DNA from 3 places in the Holdemania sp. genome. Region 2 is predicted to be linked to each of the others. Evidence: a T-box and tRNA genes for the amino acid it is inferred to sense, from the RefSeq annotation. Region 2 holds a T-box; the other regions hold tRNA genes.
What was found. A T-box is a leader RNA that pairs with one kind of tRNA and senses whether it is charged. The one in region 2 lies ahead of leuS (leucine--tRNA ligase), so its partner is inferred to be a tRNA-Leu.
Positions count from the first base shown of each region.

Region 1: it has a tRNA-Leu gene. The T-box ahead of leuS (leucine--tRNA ligase) is inferred to sense a tRNA for this amino acid. The anticodon was not compared.
Region 3: it has a tRNA-Leu gene. The T-box ahead of leuS (leucine--tRNA ligase) is inferred to sense a tRNA for this amino acid. The anticodon was not compared.

Region 1 covers NZ_CFQZWI010000022.1:12,065-19,976, reverse strand. The annotation lists gene AC5OW4_RS05435 (Y-family DNA polymerase) at 1-1,123, opposite strand, end outside; gene AC5OW4_RS05430 (HD domain-containing protein) at 1,336-1,854, opposite strand; gene AC5OW4_RS05425 (sensor histidine kinase) at 1,962-2,987, opposite strand; gene AC5OW4_RS05420 (response regulator transcription factor) at 2,984-3,652, opposite strand; tRNA gene AC5OW4_RS05415 (tRNA-Leu) at 3,818-3,901, opposite strand; gene AC5OW4_RS05410 (hybrid sensor histidine kinase/response regulator) at 4,051-7,912, opposite strand, start outside.
Region 2 covers NZ_CFQZWI010000058.1:3,969-11,880, reverse strand. The annotation lists gene AC5OW4_RS09660 (hypothetical protein) at 1-473, opposite strand, end outside; gene AC5OW4_RS09655 (DegV family protein) at 836-1,672, opposite strand; gene trhA (PAQR family membrane homeostasis protein TrhA) at 1,722-2,375, opposite strand; T-box leader at 2,677-2,886, shown strand; gene leuS (leucine--tRNA ligase) at 2,927-5,329, shown strand; gene AC5OW4_RS09640 (dihydrofolate reductase) at 5,432-5,917, shown strand; gene AC5OW4_RS09635 (BglG family transcription antiterminator) at 6,006-7,912, opposite strand, start outside.
Region 3 covers NZ_CFQZWI010000006.1:6,931-14,842, forward strand. The annotation lists gene AC5OW4_RS02110 (branched-chain amino acid ABC transporter permease) at 1-870, opposite strand, end outside; gene AC5OW4_RS02115 (branched-chain amino acid ABC transporter permease) at 875-1,753, opposite strand; gene AC5OW4_RS02120 (ABC transporter substrate-binding protein) at 1,832-3,046, opposite strand; gene AC5OW4_RS02125 (hypothetical protein) at 3,426-4,016, shown strand; tRNA gene AC5OW4_RS02130 (tRNA-Leu) at 4,148-4,231, shown strand; gene AC5OW4_RS02135 (MATE family efflux transporter) at 5,467-6,837, shown strand; gene AC5OW4_RS02140 (DegV family protein) at 7,105-7,912, shown strand, end outside.

The sequences.
Region 1 (7,912 bases), on a different contig from region 2:
TGCGGTCCTTTTTCACCGGCCCCTGATACCGTCGACGCACTTCTGGATCGCGCAGATTCTCGGCGGCATAACTGACATACAGCCCCAGCTGATCGGTAACCAGTCCCTTTTCCACCAAATCCAGCGCTAACAAATCCGTCATTTCCCGGATGATCAGGCGGGCTTTCTTTGCCGGATATGGACAACGCAGCACCTGACCGCTGCCCAGACTGCGGGATTCAGGTTGATAAGCTTTGATATCCGCGATCGTGCAAGGTTCCCAGCCCCACGCATGATCGATCAACAGCTCGGCATTCACGCCGAACAATTTATACAACAGCGTTTCGCTGCGGAAGTGATCGGGATCGGCCAGCGAACAGCGCGCGATATCGCCCATCGTCATCAAGCCGTGGTCTTCCAGCTTTTTAGCATAGCCCCGGCCGATGCGCCAGAAATCAGTCAGCGGCCGGTGTGTCCAGCATTGCCGGCGATAGCTCATCTCATCCAGTTCAGCGATCCGCGTTCCGTCCTGATCCGCTTCGACATGCTTGGCGACGATATCCATCGCCACTTTGGCTAAATACAAATTTGTTCCAATCCCGACGGTCGCGGTAATGCCTGTCGTTTGCAGCACATCCTGAACGATCCGCTTCGCTAGCTCCCTGCCGGAAATCCCCAACGGATTCAAATAGGCGCTGACGTCCATGAACACCTCGTCAATGGAATACACATGGATATCCTGCGGGGAAACGTAGTTCAGATACAGCTGGTATATCTGGCGGCTGACCTCAATATACCGCGCCATCCGCGGCGGGGCGGCAATATAGGCAGCCGCAAGCTGCAAAGAACGCGCCAGCTCCTCCGCGTTCCAGGATGAACCGATCAACTTCCCATGCGGCGCATGCCGGAGGCGCTGGGCATTGACGATCGCCATTTTCTCAACGACTTCAAATAAACGCGGACGCCCCGCCAATCCCAGCTTTTTTAACGAGGGGGAAACCGCCAGACAGATTGTCTTTTCCGTGCGGCTTTCATCCGCAACCGCCAGATGCGTCGTCAATGGATCCAGTCCCCGATCGACGCACTCCACTGAAGCATAAAACGATTTGAGATCGATCGCCAGAATCACACGTTCCTTCTGCATACCCAAGTCCCCTTTCACCCTTCGTCTGATGAATCCGATGCCCGTTCCTTAATCCAGCTGACTTTGAATTTATTATACCTGTTAATTGAATTATTTTCAAGTTTAATTCCGGTCTTTGCGGCGTTTCTCTCCCCTTCGCTTCGTCTTCTCTGCTTAGTCTGCACCGGGACTCCCACTTCATCCAAAACAAGAAAAACGTCCTTGCGGACGCTTCATTGATGGAAAATTAACGCTGTGGAAAGCAGCTTGACCAGCGCGCAGTAGCGCTGAGAGCTGAACGTTTCGTTGAGCGAACAGAACTTGTCGGCCAGACAGACGATCATGCTTTCCCGATACCGCGGCGGTATCGGCACCAGCGGAAACATGTGACGGGCGATGATGTTGCGTTCCACGGCGTTTAAATTAAAATCCTGCACCGCATTGCACAGCGCTGTGAAGGGATGCGTAAACCCATGCAGCCCGTATTCCTTATGCGGCTGATGCCAGTCGTAAAGAAAATAATCGTGCAGCAGCGCTCCCCGCACCAGACTGCTTTTATCACAGTTCAGATTCCATTTTCGATCCAGCATCAGGCTGTAATACGCCACGGCAATCGCATGATCCAGCGTCGTCGTATCCCCATGCTGAAGATAGCCGCGCATCGACTGCACCTTTTCCGTATTCAGCGTCGCCTGCGCATAGACTCTCAGAAGCTCTACCAGCTCCGTTTGTTCATCGTTGTTTTCGATCATAGTTCACCCATTCTTTTCGCCCTTATTATAATCAGAGGCGATCGAAAAGCAAGCGTTTTTCCCTGAACTTCGATCTTTTTGAAAGTTTTCCGTTTCAGCGCACAGCCTTATTCACTCATTGATTCCGGAAGCAAAAAGCCGGACAGCGGAAAGCTCAGCTTGATCATCGTTCCCATGCCGGGCTGGGATTCAGCCTGAATGCCGATATTCATTTTCTCGCACAGCTGTTTAACCAGATACAGCCCCATCCCCGTCGATCGGGCCACCTGCCGGCCGTTGTCTCCGGTAAAGCCTTTATCGAAAATTCGCGGCAGATCACGGGCGCTGATCCCACATCCATTGTCTTCGATGGTCAGCACCACCTGACTGTCCCGCGCTTCGGCAGCAAACCGCAGCTGAGGTTTCTCCGCCGCCCGATATTTGACGGCGTTGGTCACGATCTGGCCGAGGATGAAATCGATCCATTTCACATCGGTATAGACGATCTGATCCAGATTCTCCCGCTGAATTGAAAACTGCCGGGAGATCAGGATTTTCGCATGATTTTTGATCACCTGACTGACGATGTGATCCAACGAACAGCGGCGGATCACGTAGTCTTTTTCCACCACGGAGGAACGGGTGTAGTAGAGTGCCTGTTCGACATATTGATCGATCCGGTCAATCTCCTCCTCCAGCGAGCGCGTCACCGGATCAGGATGATTCTCAATGATCAGCTTGCTCGAGGCGATCGGCGTTTTGACTTCATGCACCCAGGTTTCAATGTAACGGCTGTAATCTTCGTTGCGGCGGCGGTATTCGGCGATCGTATCGTTCATCGACTTACTGACGATCCGGAACAGCTGCGTCAGCTTCTGCCCTTCGACAAAGCCGGGCGACTCGACGATCTCCGAAAGATAATACTTTTCTTCCAGCTGGTCAAGCAAGTTGAACGTCTGATCGAAAAAGGTTTTCTTGCGGTAAAATTCCACGCCCAGCGTGACGCTGGTCAACGTCAGATAGAGAAACGCCAGAAATCCCAGCGCGAAACCGCTGACGCGCAGTAACCGCAGCAGCACCCCGGCAAAAAGCAGAAAAATCGTCTGGCCCAACAGAAACAGCCAGCGGTCCTGAAGGAATTCTTTGAACGTCATATGCGATACCCCAGCCCGCGTTTGGTCGACAGATAGTCCGGGCTCACGCCGATACTTTCCAATTTTCGCCGCAGCCGGTTGATATTGACAGTCAGCGTGTTGTCGTCGACAAATTCCTCCGACTGCCATAAATCAGTCATGATTTCGTCGCGGCTGACGATCGTGCCCTGCTTGCGCATCAACAGCCACAGGATTCGAATTTCGTTTTTCGTCAGCTCCACGCTTTGATTTTCGTGCATCACGCAGCCCTTGCTTAAATCCAGCGTCACGCCTTTGACCTCTAACAGCCGTCCCTGATCCTGCGGATAGGCGCGCTTTAAAACTGCCTGAATATGCGCCAGAAGGATCTGGACATTGTAAGGCTTAGTGATGAAGTCGTCGGCGCCTAAACTCATGCTCATTAACTCATCCAGATCGCTGCTGCGGCTGGTCACCATCAGGATGGGAATCGAAGATTGCTGGCGGAGCGAACGGCAGATCATATAGCCGTCCATTTCCGGCAGATTGATATCCAGTAAGACCAGATGCGGCTGAATCCGCAGGATCTGTTGGTCGACCTCATGAAAATCGGAGAGCGTCAGCGCCTCATAGCCATAGCGGTTTAACAGGTTCTGCAGCTCCACCCGGATTTTTTCTTCATCTTCGACAATCAAGATTTTAAACATTCCCAATCCCTCCTCGTATGGTCTTATTATACACTAACAGAAAATCTTCCTGCCATGGCTTTTCCGCTCTCTAACAAAACTGTTAGATTCCATGGTTTGAAAATCACAAAAAAGTCCTGATTACAGGACTTTCAATCCCGGTTTCCCGGGAAATTTGATTTCAAATGGTGCACCGAACGGGACTTGAACCCGTACGAATAAATCACACGCCCCTCAAACGTGCGCGTCTGCCGATTCCGCCACCGGTGCATTGCTTAATTATTATAGCAAAGTTCCATTCAAAAAGGAAGAATTTTTATTCACACGTCGCTTTTTCATGAGCAGGAAGAAACAATGGGAAATCATTCAAAAAGAAAACAGAAAAAACCGCGGCTGAATCAGACCGCGATTTCCTGTAATCAATCGGGATTTCCGTTTTTTTCCGGCAGCACCCGGCTGAGCACCGCATAAAGCAAATCAATATCAATCGGTTTCGCGACATGCGCAGTCATTCCCGCCGCCATGGACGCTTCCACATCCTCCGCAAACGCGTTGGCCGTCATCGCGACGATCGGAATCTGCCGCGCGTCCGGGCGAGGTAATTGACGGATTGCCCGGGTCGCTTCATAACCGTTCATCACCGGCATCTGGATATCCATTAATATCGCGTCGTAATACCCCTCGGGCTTGTCGCTGAAGTTGCTGACCGCCTGTTTTCCATCACAGCAGACCTCAAACCGGGCGCCGGCCAATTCCAGAATGCCGCTGAGAATTTCCGCATTGATCTGATTATCTTCCACGATCAGAAAACGCCGCCGCGCCAGATTTTGATCCACCTGCGGCTTCACGGTCAAAGTCTTTGACGAATCCGGATTATCCGTTTCTCCGCTGAAATCCTGTTCACATTCCAGTTCGACGATAAACGTAGAGCCGTGTCCGACTTCACTTTCCACTTGGAGACTGCCGCCCATCCGTTCGATCAGACCGCGCGTGATGCTTAATCCCAATCCCGTCCCCTCGATCTGTCCGACTTGCGGACTGCGGGCAAACGGATCGAACAAATGGGCCAGAAACTGCGGCTCGATGCCGATGCCGGTGTCGCGGATTGTAAAACGGTATCTCACCTGTCCCGGGGATGAACCGGCGATTTCCTCCACGATGAAATCCACCTGGCCTCCCTCCGGAGTGAATTTGACGGCGTTGCTTAAAATGTTGATCAGAATCTGATTGATCCGCAGCGCATCGCCAAAGAACCGGGTGTGTTCGATCCGCTCGGCATTGATATTCAGCCGAATCGCTTTGGCTCGCGCCTGCGGTCCCATGATTGCCGACAACTGTTCGATCACCTCCGGCATCCGCAGACCAGCGCGGTTCAATGTAATCTGCGAACGCTCGATCTTGCTCATATCGAGAACGTCGTTGATCAAACTCAGCAGATGTTTGGACGAATAGGTAATTTTTTTCAGACAATCCGCCACCCGCCGGGAATCATCCAGATGGGCTCTCGCCAGCGCGGTCATCCCCATTATCGCGTTCATCGGCGTGCGGATATCATGACTCATCGCCGAAAGGAAATCACTCTTGGCCCGGTTGGCTTCCTCGGCCTGGATCAGCGCATTTTCCAGTGTCTTTTTCGTCTGACGTTCCGCGGCGAGCATCTCCGTAACGTCCGCGCGCACAAGACAGACAGTCTGATGATCGGCGTCCCCCCACAGCACGCTGACTTTTTTTATCCGATCGCCAGCCTCGCTCTGATAAGGAAACAGGAAATCATAGCCTTGCGGCTCACGCTGCAGGCGCTTTAGCATCGTCGCCAGGGCAAATTGCCGGCTGCTCTCCTCCGCGCTGCCGCTCTGACTGTGGCTGCGGGCAAACTTGTCAATCGCTTCGTCGCAGTTTTCAACGATATACGGCGGCAGATTCTCCACGATAGTCTGGCGTGTATGAATGGTCAGCCGCTGCGAAGCGATATCAATGAAGCCGGCCAGTTCAAAGGTTACGGCGGCTACCCGCAGCAGTCCCTGCTGCTCGCGCACCGAATCGGTGATGTCGGTCCGGGACAGGCAGATCCGGTTTAACCGCCGGTCCGTGACCGACACAGTGACGTTTTTCATGCGCAATTCGCCGCGTGGATCGCACATTGAGAATGTGAATGTAAACGAGTTTTCTTTCGCCAGCCGGGGTTTCAGGAATTCCGGTTTCAAATTGCCGGCGTAGCGTTCCTTATCCTTGGGCAGCACATGGCTTTCCAGCAGCTGATCAATCCATTGAGAATAGCGGCCATGCGTCCTTGCGGTCAGCGCCGTCTGTTCGTTCTGGGTCAGAATCTTAAACGTATCCGCACCCAGGTCGATATCGGCGACAAAATCGTAGTTGATTTTTGACAGCTGCTGCAGAATCAGGTTGGCGATTGTCTTTTCCGTGATGTCCGTGACAGTCAGAATCCCCGTAACGTCCCCGCTGTCCGGCGTCGTTACCATGTTCATTTTGATTTCGACATAGCGGCCCTGCGATTCCCTGGGCAGCTGCACGAAACATTCCTGAATCTGCACAGTTTCTCCAGCCGCGAATTCCCGCCGGGCCGGCTCGTTTAAATAATGATCAAGGAAATACCGGCGCTGATCCGGCTCGACGATCAACGACGCCAATCCTTTAAAGAACACGTCGCGGTCGTAGCCGAAAGTCGCCAGCAATTCGGAATCCGTGTAATCCATGATGTCCAGAATCACGCCCTGAGTGATGTTGCAATGTCCCGCTACCAGTGCATTTTCCCCCGGTGTGCGGTAATGTTCAAGAATCAGTTCGTTATACTGCTGGCGAATCCGCTGCTGTTCCAGCCGTTCCCGGGTGATATCGTGATGCAGCGCATAGACGCGGATTTCCCCTTCCTCACCCGGGATCATCGCCAGCTTGCTGCTGACCCAGATCTGACCTTTGTCTGCCGTCAGCATGCGGAAAACAATTTCGCCCTGAGGTTGGCGGTCGGCGATGAACTGAAGCAGCTGGCGGCGGACTCTTGCCTGATCTTCCGGATGAATGTTCGCGGTAAAATCCTGCCGGATCGCCTGACTTATCGCAGCGTAGCTCATCCCCGCCATTTCGGCAAATCCTTCCGAGATGTATTCCGGAATCAGCTGCCCCTTTGGCGTACATTCGATCACCGTCACGCCGCCCGGCAAATTCTGGACGACCGTCTGAAAATACTGCGCCAGCCGTTCGTTTTCCTTGCGGACGCGGACTTCCTCGGTGATCTCACGAACATGCTTGATATAAGCCCCGATCCCGTTCCAATCCGTTTCACGAAAGCGGGTCGCATAAAAACGGCCGGGCTGATCGACGGACATCTCATGTTCTTCATTGTCCGGCGCGTGTGTTTTCAGCGTGCAGAAGGCGCAGGGCTGCGACTTGCCGAACAGCACTGCGTAGCATTTCCGGCCGGCATATTGTTGATCATTGGAAAAAATTTTATGGTTATCGTTGACATAATAAAGTTCATAGTTCTGCTTGCCGATCACATAAATCCCATCCGAGGATTCATCGGCGATACTCTGGTACAACCGGGTTTCCGCCGACATGCCGGTAAACACCGCATAGAACTGCGTCGATTCCGACAGGGGACCCATTCGCCGGCCGTTCAGGTGTATCCAGACCAGCGAACCATCGCGGTGAGGACTGCGGTAGGAAACGTCCAGCACCTCGCCGCTGACTAATGCCTGCCACGCCGCTTTCTGCACCCGCTCGCGATCCGGCGGATAGATTGCGTTCATCGCATCCTGATGGACGAGAGTCTGAAATTCCTGCTTTCCATAACCGGTCAGCTCTGCGACGCCGGCGGAGAAATACGTCGGGATAAAGACCTTGTTTTCCACTTTATAACTGGCGATTCCGCCGGGGATTGAATTGACCAGATGATTCATCTGGAGCTGCGCTTCCTTGAGATCGGAAATATTATGGAACACGCAGTGAAGCAGCGAACTGCCGTCCTCCTCGCCGATCCAGCTGATCTGTACGCGCACCCAGACGAGGTGACCGTCACGGTGAGCCATGCGGAATTCCAGCGTCGCCGGCTCATGCGTGCGCACAACTTCTACAGCCTGGGCCTCGACGCGGCCGCGGTCCTGATCATAGATCAACTTGCCGGCGTCTGCGGCAGCCTGGGCAGAATATTCTTGAGAAGTATATCCGCTGAGCGCAGGCACGCCATCGGAGAAATAAACGGTCTCCAACTTGTCCGTCACTTTATAAACGGCAACACCGCCCGGGATTGCGTTGATGATCTGC
Region 2 (7,912 bases):
CCGGCCAGAACAAATTGATCGCTGCCTTGGGACAGCCGGCAGCGGCCGACACCGGTGAAATTGCGCACCTGATAGGAAACCGTCAGCTGCGCGTCTTCGCTCATCCGGCAGTTTCTGACCAGGTTGAGCAGCTTGATATCCAGACTCTCAAGATAAGGGGTATTTTCTTCAATAAAACCCAGTGCGTTGCATAAAGAAGGGGCATAATGCGTATGGGAACAGCTGAAAATGATCAGCGCGTCTTCGCCGACGGCCTGGCGCAGCGATTCCTCCATCCGCTCCTGAACGTCCTGCGAAATTCCCAGCGAATCAAATGTGATCAAGATCACTTCCCGACCATCGTCTACCATCCGCAGACAGCGGGCATATAAATCACCGCGAATTTTATTCAGCGGCTCGGCCTGCGTCAAAAATCCGACCGGCAGACAGCTGAAGGTAGGATTGATGCAGACTTGATTGTAACCAATTTTCACGTGATATCCCTCATTTCAAAATTAATTATAAAACGACTGGTTTGAAAGCGCAATCTTTTGTCCTGTTTTCGACGATTTGAAAGAATTCAAAAGAGAGCAGGCTATGTTTTGACGGGTCTGGGCGACAGGCAGATTGAAATGAAAGTGGGGTTTTTCCTCATTAAATATGCAAGGGAATCAACTGAGCTGACTTTAAACTGTCCGGTGAAAAGAATTCGCGCACAGTTTTCTCAACATGCAAAGATCATAATCACTTTGATCAACTGGCAAACAAGCAGGATCGGGCAGGGGCAAAGAATTCGAAAATAAAGTAAAAAACGGCGCATTTTCTGCGCGCCGTCCGTTGATAAAATCAGTTCCGATTACAATTCGATTGACTGGATCGCAATGCACCGCGGTCCGCCCTGAGTAATAAACGCGCAGGACAGATCGTAGAGAACGCATTCAGCTTCCGGAAACCGCTCCTTAACTCTGGTCAGAACCTTTTCAGCCTGTTCCTTACTGAACGCATGGGATACGCTGATCTGAACGCGGGCGTTGCGGACGTGTTCATCCAGCTTGCCTAAGACCGATTTGACCGCGGCGTCAAAGCTGCGGCCGACGCCGAACTTTTCCAGCCGCCGGCCTTCTTCGGCCTGAATCATGATCGGCTGTAATTTCAACAGGCCGCCCATTGCCGCCGCCATCGGCGTGCACCGGCCGCCGCGCTTGAGATAGCTGAAATCCTGCGGCAGTAAGAACGACAGGCTCGTCGCAATTTTATTCTGAAGTGTTTCCAGAATATCTTCGATCTGCCGCCCGTCGCGAATCAGCCGCGCCGCCAGGTCCACCAGATACCGATGCGGTCCGCACAGCGTTTGGGAATTGACTACGTGAATCCGTTCCGGATGCTCCGTGTGCTGCCGCGCCGCTTCCGCCGTCTGATACGTTCCTGACAAGCCATCCGCCATGGAAATGACGAGAATTTCATCATCCGGATATTTTTCAAACAGCTCGATCAGCTCGCCCATCGAAGGCTGCGACGAGGAAGGAATGTAGCCGGCTTTGATCAAGCCCAGAAACGTCTCGGCGTCGATTTCTTCAAATTCGCGGTAAGTCTTGCCGTTGATCGTAACACACAGCGGCGTGATGTCGCAGGGCAGCGCCTTGCCTTCTTCAATGGAATAAAGCGTGGAGGAATCAGAAATTAATCGAATCATAGTTGAACTCTCTTTCTTTACTTTTAAATGGATTAGGGAACGGGATGCGCTAAAGCAGAATGTAGCTCAGCACTGCGATGAAGTGAAAGAACGATCCCAGCAGAATGAACAGATGGAACAGTTCGTGAAATCCCCATTGCTTCGACAGATCCGGCTTTTTGATCATATAGATCACGGCGCCGATCGTGTACGCGATTCCGCCCAGCGCGATCAGCATCAGGCAGCCGGAAGGCATCTGCGAGAAACCGCTCCAGTCAAACAGTACGGCCCAGCCCATCGCCAGATACAGCAGCGTATACAGAATCCGCGGCGCACTCAGCCAGCAGATCTTCGCGATGATGCCGGCCAGTGCGATCGTCCAGATCACAACCGCAAACGTAATTCCTTCCCGCCCCGGCAGATAGGTCAGACACAGCGGGGTGTACGTGCCGGCGATCAGCACATAGATCATCGAATGGTCCAGCTTGCGGAACAACGTGTGATGCGGATGATCCCAGCTCAGTGTGTGATAATAGCTGGATGCGCTGTACAACGCGATCATCGAAGCGCTGAACACGCAGCAGGCCAGAATCGTTTTAAGCGGACGTTGGTTCGCAACTCCGGCGGCGATAAACACCAACGTGGCGATCACGCCGAAGCAGGCGCCGAGAAAATGGGTGTAGCTGCTGATCGGATCCTGAACATTCTTAAACCAACGAAACATACTATCAGCTCCTTTTTAATCTAGTTATCAAAACTAGATCATATAAATATCATATCATATTGGCGAGGAACTTCAACTACAAATCTTGGTTTTTGTCTAAGCGTATGCTTATTCCCTTATTCATTTTCTTATTGTAGCCGTTTTGACAAGAATTGAAAAGCCTTTCCGGCATTTTTTTAGCGGGATCACAGGCAGAAAAAAGAGGGCTCAGGAAAACGTTTCATAAAAAAGAAACAACGATGAAAACCCTTGTTTTTCAGGCAAGATTTGATTGACTTAAAACGGGGATTTTGTTATTCTTGAATAAGCGATGAAAAGGAATAGTAATTCTACCGTCTGACCGATCAGAGAGCCGGTGGCAGGTGCAAACCGGCGGCAGACCTGAACGAACTGACCTTGGAGCTGAATCTGAAAAAAAGGATTCCGTGACTTCCTGCGTTAAAGGAAAAAGAGGGGCACAGAAGGGATCTTTCTGTGAACTAAGGTGGTACCGCGCGCTGACGTCCTTAGATGAAGGGCGTTTTTTATTTGTTTGAGAAAGGATGAATTTTATGAGCTACGATCACAAGAGTATTGAGACAAAATGGCAGAAGGTATGGGAGGAGAACAAGACGTTCGCAACCGATGCCTGGGACTTTTCCAAGCCGAAGTTTTACGCGTTGGATATGTTCCCGTACCCATCCGGGGTCGGTCTGCATGCCGGCCATCCGGAGGGCTACACGGCGACCGACATCGTCAGCCGCATGAAGCGCATGCAGGGCTACAACGTGCTTCATCCAATGGGCTTTGACAGCTTCGGTTTGCCAGCGGAGCAGTATGCGATCCAGACCGGCAACAATCCCAACGGCTTCACACTGAAAAATATCGAAACATTTAAGCGTCAGCTGAAAATGTTAGGTTTCAGCTATGACTGGGACCGCGAGGTATCGACGTGCGATCCTTCGTTCTACAAATGGACGCAGTGGATTTTCAAGCAGCTGTTTGAAAGCGGCCTGGCAAAATGCGTTGAGATGCCGGTTAACTGGTGTGAGGAATTGGGCACGGTTCTGGCCAACGACGAGGTCATCGACGGCAAGAGCGAGCGCGGCGGTTATCCGGTTGTGCGCAAGAACATGCGCCAATGGGTCATCGACATCGTGCAGTATGCCGAGCGGCTTTTGGAAGGGCTGGACGAGGTGGACTGGCCGGAATCCACAAAGGAAATGCAGCGCAACTGGATCGGCAAATCAATCGGCGCGCTGGTGGATTTCCAGGTTGCTGGACATGCGGAGCAATTCACGGTTTTCACAACCCGCTGCGACACGCTGTTCGGCGCGACCTACTGCGTTTTAGCGCCGGAGCATGCGCTGGTTGATCAGATCACGACGCCGTCGCAGAAAGCGGCGGTCGAGGAGTACAAGCGGCAGTGTGCGACAAAATCGGATCTGGAACGTACGGAATTAAACAAGGAGAAGACCGGCGTCTTCACCGGCGCGTACGCGATCAATCCGGTCAACGGCAAGCAGATCCCAATCTGGATTTCCGATTACGTTCTGGCTACCTACGGCACGGGGGCGATCATGGCGGTACCGGCTCACGACGACCGCGACTATGCCTTCGCCAAGAAGTTTGGTTTGGAAATCATTCCAGTCCTGGAAGGCGGCAACGTCGCCGAGGAAGCCTGGACTCAGGACGGCGTGCATATCAACTCGGAATTCTTAAACGGCATGAACAAGCAGGATGCGATTGATACGATGATCCAGTGGCTGAGCGAGCATCACTGCGGCCAGAAAAAAGTCAATTACCGGCTGCGCGAATGGATTTTCGCCCGTCAGCGATACTGGGGCGAGCCGATTCCGATCGTCCATTTGGACAACGGCGATACCGTCGCGTTAAGCGATGATCAGCTGCCGCTGTTACTGCCGGACCTCAACGATTACAGCCCGTCAAAAACCGGCGCTTCGCCGCTGGAGAAAGCACCGGATTGGGTGAATGTGGAAATAAACGGCGTCAAGGGCCGCCGCGAAACGAGCACGATGCCGGGCAGCGCCGGCAGCAGCTGGTATTTCCTGCGTTATATTGATCCGCACAATGAGAAGGAACTGGCTGATCCCGAGCTGTTAAAACACTGGATGCCGGTCGATCTGTATATCGGCGGACCGGAGCATGCGGTCGGGCATCTGCTTTACAGCCGGATGTGGAATAATTTCCTGTATGATAAGGGCGTGGTCCCGGTCAAGGAGCCGTTCCACAAGCTTGTCCATCAGGGCATGATTCTCGGCTCCAACGGCATTAAAATGGGTAAAAGATTCCCGGAATATGTCGTCGATCCGAATGTCATCGTCGAGAAGTACGGTGCGGATACGCTGCGGCTGTACGAAATGTTTATGGGACCGTTAGAGGCCAGTAAGCCATGGAGCGAAAAGGGCGTCGACGCTTCGCGCAAATGGCTGGAACGCGTCTGGCGTTTAGTCATGGAACAGTCGGAGAAAGTCACGGATGAACCGACGCCGCAGCTGGACTACGCCTACCACTTTACCGTGAAAAAGGTCACAGAGGACATTGAAACGCTGAACTTCAATACGGCGATTTCGCAGATGATGATTTTTATCAACGAATGCTACCGCGCCGACAAGATCAACCGCGAAATGCTTTTAGGCTTCATCAAGCTGCTGAGCCCGTTTGTGCCGCACATCGGCGAGGAAATGTACCAGCACTTAACCGGCGCGGAAACGATCGCTTATGAAAGCTGGCCGACCTATGACGAAGCGAAGTTGGTGAAAAATGAAACGGAAGTCGTCGTTCAGGTCAACGGCAAGCTGCGCGGCAAGTTCATGACGTCGGTGGACGCCGGGGAAGACGAGCTGAAAGAAAAGGCGTTAGCGGTCGAGAACGTTCAGCCGTTTATCGAAGGGAAGACGATCCGCAAGATCATTGTGATCAAGGGTAAGGTCGTCAACATCGTCGCAAATTAATGGAATAACAAAGCCAGGCCTGTCAATGAACCTGGCTTTCTTTATGAGGCATGCTAATGCGTACAGAGTGGAACAGGCATTCAAGAAAAGGGAGGAACGGGCATGAAAATCACGATGATCGCCGCACTGGATGAAGCTGGCGGCTTGGGTAAAGCTGGCCGAATGCCGTGGCATTGCCCGGCGGATCTGCGGCAGTTTCAGGCGTATACGATGGGAAAACCGCTGCTGATGGGCCGGAAGACGGCCGAGCCGCTGCGCCGCAAGCTTGCGGGACGGCAGCTGATCATCCAAAGCCGAGTAATGGAGGATCCGGACTTTCCCATCGTTCGTTCGGTTAAAGAAGCGCTGGCCTGGATGGAGGCACACCCGGAATATGACGAGCTGGTGATCGGCGGGGGGGGGGAAATCTACGCTTTGTGGCTGCCCTATGCCGCTCATTTGCGGTTAAGCCGGATGGCTGGCTGCTATAACTGTGATACGTTCTTTCCAACGTGGGATCCGCAGGAATGGGATTGCCGCAAGCAAACCCGGGAAGACGGTTTTGTGCTGGAAGAATGGGATAGAATGAATCGGAAGACAGAGAAATAAAGGAAACTGCCGAGGGAGAAATTCCTCGGTTTTCTTTTGGAAAAGATGGAATATTCCCGGTTTAGTCACAATCCAAGGAGGCATTTCCTTAAATCGACCGGAATCGAATCAAGATCTCGCAGGTCAACTTTTTCAGATAGGCATTCTTTTCTTTTTTCAGCGTCCCAATGTCGCAATGGCTCAGCAGCTGCATCAAATAGATCTCGGCAATCCGAAGCTTCAGCAAGGATGAAAAATCCAGTGTGCAGAAAATGACGGCAGAAATTTTATTCCCTTTGTGGCTGAGTTTGCCGTCGGAAAGAAAGACGTCGATGCCTTCTCGGCCATAATCTTTCTTATTTCCCATTAATAACAACGTACCGTTGACAATCTTGAAATCGATCGTGGTCTCTATTTTTTGAAATTCGTCGATCAATCGCTGAAATTTTTTAGGTGTGCGGCAATTTTTATAAACGATGAACTGATAAATCTGCAAGAGACTGGAAAATTGAATGGTTTCATAGAAGGCAATGGTTTCATCCCGGATGAAATAATCATCAATCAAAAAAATATCGGAAAATGCCTGAGTTAAATTCAGCTGGGTTTCGGCGTCTCTTTCTTCAAAATTAACCCGATAATAGGGCAGATCATAGGAATAAAACTGCGGCAGGGTACTGAAATCAAAGTTCGTAATGATCATATCATAGTCAGCAGAGTTCAGATGCCGGATTTCATAAAACTCGCATACTCGGATAGTTTCAATATACGCACCGAATTCATTTGTGATCAGTTTTCCGATAAACCTGGAATAGGATAACCCCGCGCCAGAGGTGATCAGAAGGCGTTTCTTTCGAATGGGAACCGGAATCGACGCCAGTAAGGTCATGAAGAAGTTAATAAATCGAAAATAATCGTCACCGGATAGCGATAAGCGCCATTTACTTTCCAGATGTGAAGCAACTTCAAAACCAAGATAAGTGACTAAAGGGGAAACGAGGGAAAATTTATTGGTGATGACGCCGCCGAAGGTAATTTTTGTTTCAAAATGGAAATAATGTTTAATCATGATCTGCGCTAAATGGAGTTGAAATTCATTGCAGAAAGTTGGATTGTCTGTCAGCCGCAGATTAAATTGACGAATTAAAAAGCGGTGGCAATCTTCGCTGATCTGTCTAAAAGTTTCAGCGATTGGCGAAGCTTCGACTGAGCGTAAAAAACGGCGGGCGTCGCTGATATCCGCTCTGCTCATCATCAATGCCGCAAACTGATAAACTTCGTTGATATCCACATTGAAATCGCTGGGAAAGCTTTGACTGAGATGCTCAAAAAGCGCGGCAGCCGGCTGGAAAAACGCCGTTTGATTCAAAAAATCAAAGGCCGGACTGGCCTCAATCGAATAACCATGCTTGCGCCGATTCATGAGTACAATCAGATAAAATGACAGCCAGATAAACATTGCGTCGGTAAAGTGGATTCCGCTGCCGGAAATAAAAATTTTGAATTCCCGGCGGATCGCTAAAAATAAATCCCGATCGCAATAGACGAATTGGTTATACGCCGTTTCATCTTTTTGAATTAGGGTCTGGTGATGCAGTGGCCCGATCAGCTGGATGATTGCCATACGGTAGTTGATTTCCGATCCAGTCAGCTTGATGCCTTTGCCTTTTTTATGCAGGATCGTCAGCTGATGATTTCGGAAATACGTTGTGATATCTGAGATAACCGGGCTTAAAGCGCTGCGGGAAAAATTGAGTTCTTCCGCCAGATCGTCGATTTTAATCCAATCGTCGATCGACGCCAGCTTTCGCGCGATAAAGAGAAAGCTTTCATTTTCGTTGTATTTAATCTGGTTGAGCACCGTGCAGGTAACGTTGATCTGATCGGCGAACGCTTGATAGAGTTGTTCATCCTCGATCTGAATCTCGAATCCGTAGTTTCTGCGCGAATGAATGGAAAAACCGTTTTCCTGACAGGCCGGCTGCATTTCTTTGATGGTGTCGCGGATCGTGCGCGAGC
Region 3 (7,912 bases), on a different contig from region 2:
CATGATCCCGACGAGCATTAAGCCATACAGGATCATCCGGATATCGGAGAACTGCTGCAGGACCGTATTGAGTACGCCGATCACACCGGCCGCAATAAACGAGCCGGTAAAGCTGCCCATGCCGCCGAAGACGACGAGCACGAGAATATCAATCGACTTGTTAAAGGTGAACATCTCCGGTTTGATGACGTAGAACGCCCCGGCATACAGCGCACCGGCCACGCTGGCGATCATCGCGCCCAAGACAAACGCCATGATTTTATACTTCGTCGTATTGATGCCCATCGCTTCCGCCGCAATTTCATCCTCGCGCACGGAGATGCACGCGCGGCCCTGGGCAGACCGGCAGAAGTTCAGGATGATGATCGTGCAGATCACCACTGCCGCAAAGATAACCTGCCAGCTGATCAGTTTCGGCAGGATCAACCCCGCCGCGCCGTTGGTAATCTTCATATTCAAGATAAGGATGCGGATGATTTCGCCGAAGCCCAGTGTGGCAATCGCCAGATAATCCCCGCGCAGGCGCAGCGTCGGAATCGCAACGACTAACGCCACCACGCCGCTGATCACAATGCCGATTCCCATGCCGAGCAGAATCCCGCCCAGACTGGCGGAGAACTGCTTGACCGCAACCCCGGCACAATACGCGCCGATGATCATAAACCCGGCATGGCCAAGCGAGAACTGACCGGTCACGCCGATGATCAGGTTCAGGCTGATCGCCAGAATGATATTGATGCCGATCGTCATCAGTACGGTCAGGTAAACGTTGTTGATCACCCCGGCGCTGATTAACAATGAGATTAAGCCGTAGCTGCCCGCAATCAGAACAAGCCAGCAGGCATTCTTTTTATTCAACAGGTTCTTCATGCGCTTACACCTTTTCCTTTACATTTTTACCGAGCAGCCCGGCCGGTTTGACGACCAGAATGATGATCAGGATGATGTAAACGACGGCATCCTTATATAAAGAACTGCCGTAGCCGCTGACCAGCGTTTCGACAATGCCGATGAAGAAACCGCCGAACATCGCCCCGGGAATAATGCCGATCCCGCCGAAAACCGCGGCGATAAACGCCTTGACGCCCGGAAGCATACCCATCAGCGGATTGATGGAATTATAATACAGACCGACCAGCACGCCGGCCGCCCCGGCTAATGCCGAACCGATCGCAAACGTATAGGAAATCGTCATGTCGACGTTGACGCCCATCAGCCGCGCCGCGTCCGCGTCCACCGACACCGCCCGCATCGCCCGGCCGACCTTCGTCTTGCGCACGATGAATTGAAGCAGAAGCATCAAACCGATCGTCGTCGCGAAGATCGCGATCTGCTGGGTTGTGATCATCACATCGCCGATCATGATCTTCTGATTGGCCAGCACCTGCGGGAAAGTTTTAACGCCGGTGCCCATGACCTTCTGCGTGCTCGCCTCCAGAAAATAGCTGACGCCGATCGCCGTGATCAGCGCCGTAATCCGCGTCGCGTTGCGCAGCGGCTTGTACGCGATCCGTTCGATGACGACGCCGATTAAAGCACAGACCGCCATCGCGGCCACCAGCGCCGGAAAAAAGCTCATGCCTAACTGCGCCGTGCAGATAAATCCGATATACGCCCCCAGCATATAAATATCCCCATGGGCAAAGTTGATCAGTTTAATGATGCCGTACACCATCGTATACCCCAACGCGATCAGGGCATAGATGCTGCCCAGCGACAGCCCGTTGATCAGCTGCTGCAAAAACTGGGTCATAGTCCTCTCCTCCTTTTCTCAATGGGAAAAAATAGGAGAACTGCTTCCCCTATTTCTATCCGTTGTTTGCTTTGCCCGTTAATCCAACTTTGGCGTGACCGCGACCGCGTCCGTCTGAACGCCGTCGACCAGATTGACGACCAGCACCGGTTTGATCGGCGTGTGCGTCGGATCAAAGGTAAACGAACCCGTAACGCCGTCAAAGCTGATCTTTGCCAGCGCCGCCTGCACCGCCGCGCCGTCCGTGGATCCGGCTTCTTCCATGGCCTGGATCAGAACGTTCGTCGCATCATAGGCCAACGCTGCGAACATATTCGGTTCTTCATTATATTCCGCTTTGTACGCGTCGATAAATGCCTGCAGCTTGTCCGAAGCGCCAACCGTCGTGTAAGCGGTCGTGAAATAAACGTCGTTCAGGTTCGTTGCGCCGCCCAGTTCCACCAGCGTTGTGGAATCGAAACCGTCAGAGCCGACCACCGTCTGGTTCAGCCCCATTTCCCGCGCCTGCTTGATGATCAAGCCCGCTTCGTTGTAATAGCCCGGGATATACAGGACGTCGAAGTCCATTCCCTTGATCTTGGTCAGGACGGAGGAGAAATCCGTATCCTTGCTGACATAGTTTTCCTTGCCGACGATCGTTCCGCCCAGCTTGGTAAACTGCTTTTCAAAGGCTTCCGTCAATCCCTTGGCATAATCGGTTGTGGAATCGCCGTAAATGACGGCTTTGGTCTTGCCCAGCGTATCATAAGCATACTGCGCCATCGCCGCGCCCTGATAGGAATCTTCAAAGCAGACGCGGTAAACATAATCATACGGCGCGCTGGACGCATCGTCCGGGTTGGTCAACGTGACGTTATTCTGCGTCGCAGAGGGGGAAAGCACCGGAATCTTCGCGTCGTTTAAAATCTGATAGGAAGCCGCGCTGGCACCTGAGGTTGCCGGACCAACAACGCCCGCCACGCCGTCGTTAACCAGCTGCGCCGCTAAGGTTACCGCTTCTGTTGGATCCGATTTATCATCATATTTGACATAGCCATATTTTTCACTCCCGGCTGCCGCGTTGGCCTGCTTAATCGCCAACAATGAGCCGTTGAGTTCCGCTTTGCCATAATCCGCCACTTCGCCGGTCAGTTCATAGTGCAGACCAATCTTCACAGCCCCCGCTGTATCTGTACTACCCGCTTCCGGTGTTGTTGTACCGCTGTTTCCGGATCCGGAATTTCCGCATCCGCTCATGGAAGCCGCCATCATCAAGGCAACGGCGCCCATGAATACTTTCTTCATCGTATTCATCATTTCATCTCCCGTTTCTTTCTAAAACCGCCTGGTAAAAGGTTATAGTGGTTTTATTATAGCGCCGGCCCGGTCTGATTACAACCTCTTTTTTCATTTTTACAATTTGTTTTCATGAAAGTATTTTCAGTTTTGTTAAGAATTTGAATCTTTTTTCTTTTTCTACTTCCGACTTCCTCCTTATCGCTTATAATGAAGAAAAGGGAAGGAGTGAATTTCGATGATTCCGGATATACAATTAATAAGGAAGGAATTAATCCTGCGGAAAGAATCCGAGGCGTTACAAAAAGAAGTTGAAACTTTACGGACCGAACTGTTGGCCGCTGAATATGAGGCAGATCATGCTTCCAGCTGGTTTACGGCGAAAAAGAAACAAGCTTTGATCCAGAAACGGGATATCGTACAAAATCAGTTAACACTTAAAGAAGAAAAGCTATTGCACTTTTCCATCGCTTCGCTGCGCTGCCTTGCCGACCAATGTCAACTATTGAACGATAAACATCATTCCACAACTTCTAAGAGACTGGCGGAAATTCTCAATTTCGCTGTCAGAACCGAGCTTTATCTCACAGCGTTAACTGAACTGGACAATGCTTTGAACGAATGTTTTGTGGAACAGATCAATGTCCGCGATCAGGCTGCCATCACGAATAAAACGATTAATCTGTCGCCAGTGCTGCCGCTTCTGCCGGGTTTTCTCGATCATGACGCGCGCTACCGGAATCAACTGCACGAGTTCAATCAGAAATCATTACTGTCTCAGCCTCTGCGTCTGCGCCGCCTGGATTTTACGCGGCTGTCAGCAATGGATAAACAGAGCGAGCTGCGTTTTTTCGGCAAACAGTGCCAGCCTTTAAAAGCAGACCTGCAAACCATTCTGCGAAAGCTGGAAGACCAGGCGATTTGTTTCACTTCCGAACTAGCAAAAAACTTGGAGTCCTGTTCAAAATGCGCTGGATCCCAGAATTAAATTTCAGCATACGCCGCCGGGATTAAGGTTATCCGGGCCTGTCCTTCGCCGCTTTTCTCATATTTTCAATACGATTTGAGCTATCCAGATTCTTGTCAAAAATCAGAAGTCTTGGTATAATATCTGGGTATGCGCGTGTGGCGAAATTGGTAGACGCACCAGACTTAGGATCTGGCGGTTCATCCATGGGGGTTCGAGTCCCTTCACGCGCACCAGATATGAAAAAAGGGCTGTAACGTCAAGAAAAATTCTGAAAGTTACAGCCTTTTGATTTGCAAAGAGGCTTTTTCCGCATCAACTAAAGATAGTAATCAAGTTGCCATTCATAAATCCATTTGTTTCTATTTTATTTTTTAACTAAAGAATCAATAACCAGTTTATTTAAAAAGAATTATTTTTTGACTTATTTGTTAAAGAGGAACAATAAAAATTTTGCTCACCTTAAACTTGAAGTTCCATTCTATCAATGTCCTATATTCAAGACCTTTACTAAAACTCATTTCCAGTTTCAAATATCATTAAAGATGCAAGAGTCCGCCTGATTTTCCTGATTTCTCCCTATCCTTATTTAAGTACTTTTGACTTTTATCACCTATTGCTCTGCTGAAGAAACTTTACAACATAATATCAAGATAATACAATTACAAAAAGGGAGTTGGAGGAATTTCTATGGCCAGGCGAAAAAATATCACCAAAAAAAAACAAAATTATTTTTTCTTTTTGTTTTATTTAGTTTTCTAATTTATTATCTTACTTCATCACCTGTAGATGTAGCAAAGCATATTGAAATTCGAGTATATGACGAAGGAATCACTGCAATATTTGATTATAGACTGCCTATTACTTATAAAAATTTTAGTTATAACGATACAAATTTTAATTATGGCGGCAGTACCATCTATGTAATTAGATTAGAAAATGCAAAACAAAACTTTGATATCAACAAATTTAATATCTCCTATTCTGAAAATTTTTATTCATTGAAGCGCCATCAACGTTTCTACAATTCTAAATCATATAAAATTAATTATCAAGATCAATCATTTAAGGACTATCTCCATTACACAGGAATTAGAGTGCCTTATGATAATATGAATAGAGCTAATCCCTAATTAATAACTTATGCGAAACACAAAATTCAATTTTAGATCAGCAGCGGAAGCAGCGGATTTTTCATAATTTGAATATCGGTTTTCTCATCTGACAACCAGGACAAAAGAAACCGACTGCGCAGCGTTTTGCACCCGCCTTTTTATTGCTGGAGATCAGCGAAGAATTCGAAAATCTGTTTCTTTCCGAACTTCTTTACAGGATCTCCTGTACATTGACGATCTCCCTGTCCCATCCTGTTTGTTGGAATTTCCCAGGAAATAAATTTGATCGTTTCCAGCTTGAAATTCCTACCCGGGAGCGTATAATACTTAAATGACTTAAGGGGGAACTTTTTACTGTGAAAAAATCTTACGCCGTGGATATGGTCAACGGTCCACTGTTGAGCCGCATCCTCATCTACGCCTTTCCTTTGATTTTGTCCGGCGTCCTGCAGCTGTTATTTAATGCTGCGGATATCGTTGTCGTCGGAAAATTCACCGGCAGCCACGCTCTGGCCGCCGTCGGCTCCACCAGCGCTTTGATCAATCTGTTAGTCAATTTATTCATCGGGATATCCATCGGCACCAACGTCATGGTCGCCCGCTATTGCGGAGCACGGGACTGGCAAAACTGCGAGGACACCGTGCATACCTCGATCGCCATTTCCATCATCGGCGGCATTCTGATGATCTTTGTCGGCGTTTTGTTCGCCCGGCCGTTATTGGAATTAATGGGTACGCCAGCCGACGTCATCACGCACTCCGTGCTGTATATGCGGATCTATTTTCTCGGCATGCCGGCGTTTATGATCTATAACTTCGGCGCGGCGATTCTGCGTGCAATCGGCGATACCAAACGGCCGCTGTACTTCCTGACGATTGCCGGCGTTGTCAACGTCATCTTCAATTTGTTTTTTGTCGTTGTCTTCAACATGGGCGTCGCCGGGGTCGCGATTGCGACGGTAATCTCGCAGGCGATCTCTGCGGTTTTAATCCTGATGTGTCTGTTGAAAATGGACGGCATGTGTCAGCTGCATAAAGAAAAGATCAAGCTGCACGGCGCGAAAGTGAAGGAAATGCTGCGGATCGGCATTCCGGCCGGTTTGCAGGGAATTGTATTCAGCATTTCCAACGTGCTGATCCAGTCGTCGGTCAACTCCTTCGGCTCCATCGTCATGGCCGGCAACACCGCCGCCAGCAATATCGAGGGCTTCGTCTATACCGCAATGAACGCGATCTATCAGACCTCGTTAAGCTTCACCAGTCAGAATCTGGGCGCCGGCAATACCGCGCGGATTAAGAAAATTCTGTGGTGCTGCCTGGGCATTGTCACGGTGATCGGGCTTGTGCTGGGCCAGGGGGCATACCTGCTTGGCCGGCCGCTGCTTTCGATTTACTCCTCCGATCCGGCCGTCGTCGATTTCGGTCTGGTCCGGCTTTCGATCGTCAGCGCTTCCTATTTCCTGTGCGGTTTGATGGACGTCTGCTGCGGAAGCATTCGCGGTTTAGGCTATTCGATCATGCCGATGCTTGTGTCGCTGACCGGAGCGTGCGCCTTCCGCGTGCTGTGGATTTTTACGATTTTCCAGGTTGAACATACGCTGTTCAGTCTGTATATCTCCTATCCGATTTCGTGGATTCTGACGTTTGCGGTGCATATTCTCTGCTTCGTTTACGCTTACCGCAAATTGATGAAATCGAAGCTGGATCTTCAATCCGCCGAAGCCTGAGGCATGCCCCTGAGCTGATGATTGAACCCGCTTTCGATCCGGCGCTTCCAAAAATTTTCATGATTTGATCACGATCTTAGACTACACAATTTTCAAAATGTGTGGTCTTTTCTTTTCCGGCGAATCATCTTTTTATTTTTTTCCAAAAGAAGACTTTACTTGACACGAGGTTCACGGTAAAGTAGTAGCGTCTGGTTTTTCTTAATGAGATGTACTGACATCATAAACTAGAAGAATCAGAGTTAAAAATAAGTGGGGGACTTGGTTATGAAAACAATCATTACAACTGAAAGCTGTTCCGACATCCCGGCTTCCATGCTGGAAAAATTAAATGTTCCCATGGTGCCTTTCAGCGTCAACTTCCCGGACCGGACAGTCCTTGACGGCGAACTTCCAATTCAGGAAATTTACGACTTTTACGAATCCACACGGCAGATCCCGAAAACATGCGCGGTCAGTCCGTATCAATACAGTGAGTTCTTCAATCGACTGCTGGAAGATCCGGAAGTGGAAATCGTCCACATCGGGTATTCCTCGGCATGCTCGTGTTCTTTCCAGAACGCCCTGATCAGCCTGCAGGACTGCGACGAATCGCGCATTCATTTAGTCGACTGCCTGAACGTTTCCGGCGGGTTCGGCTTGTTGACGCTCAAAGCAGTGGAGCTGCATACGCGCAATCCGCAATGGAGCGCCGCGGAGCTGGCGGAGGAAGTTCGCAAATGGGTGCCGCGGATCAAGACATTGTTCATTCCGGAAAAGCTCGATTTCCTGGCGGCCGGCGGCCGCGTCAGCAACGCTGCAGCGCTGGGTGCTTCCCTGCTGCGGATTAAGCCGCGCATCGACATCCTCAAGGGCGAGCTGATCAACACGAAGAAGTATTACGGTACGATGAAAAAAGCGGCGTCCCAGATGGTGGAGGATTTCCTCAGCGAAGAACCGCTGGACCGCACGATGGCGCTGATCATCTATGCCAAAGGCGCCGACCCGGATTTGTTGGAACGGCTGCGTCAGCGCGTGCTGAACGACGGTTTCCAGGAAGTGCTGGTGTTTGAGCTGGGCGCGGTGATGACCGTGC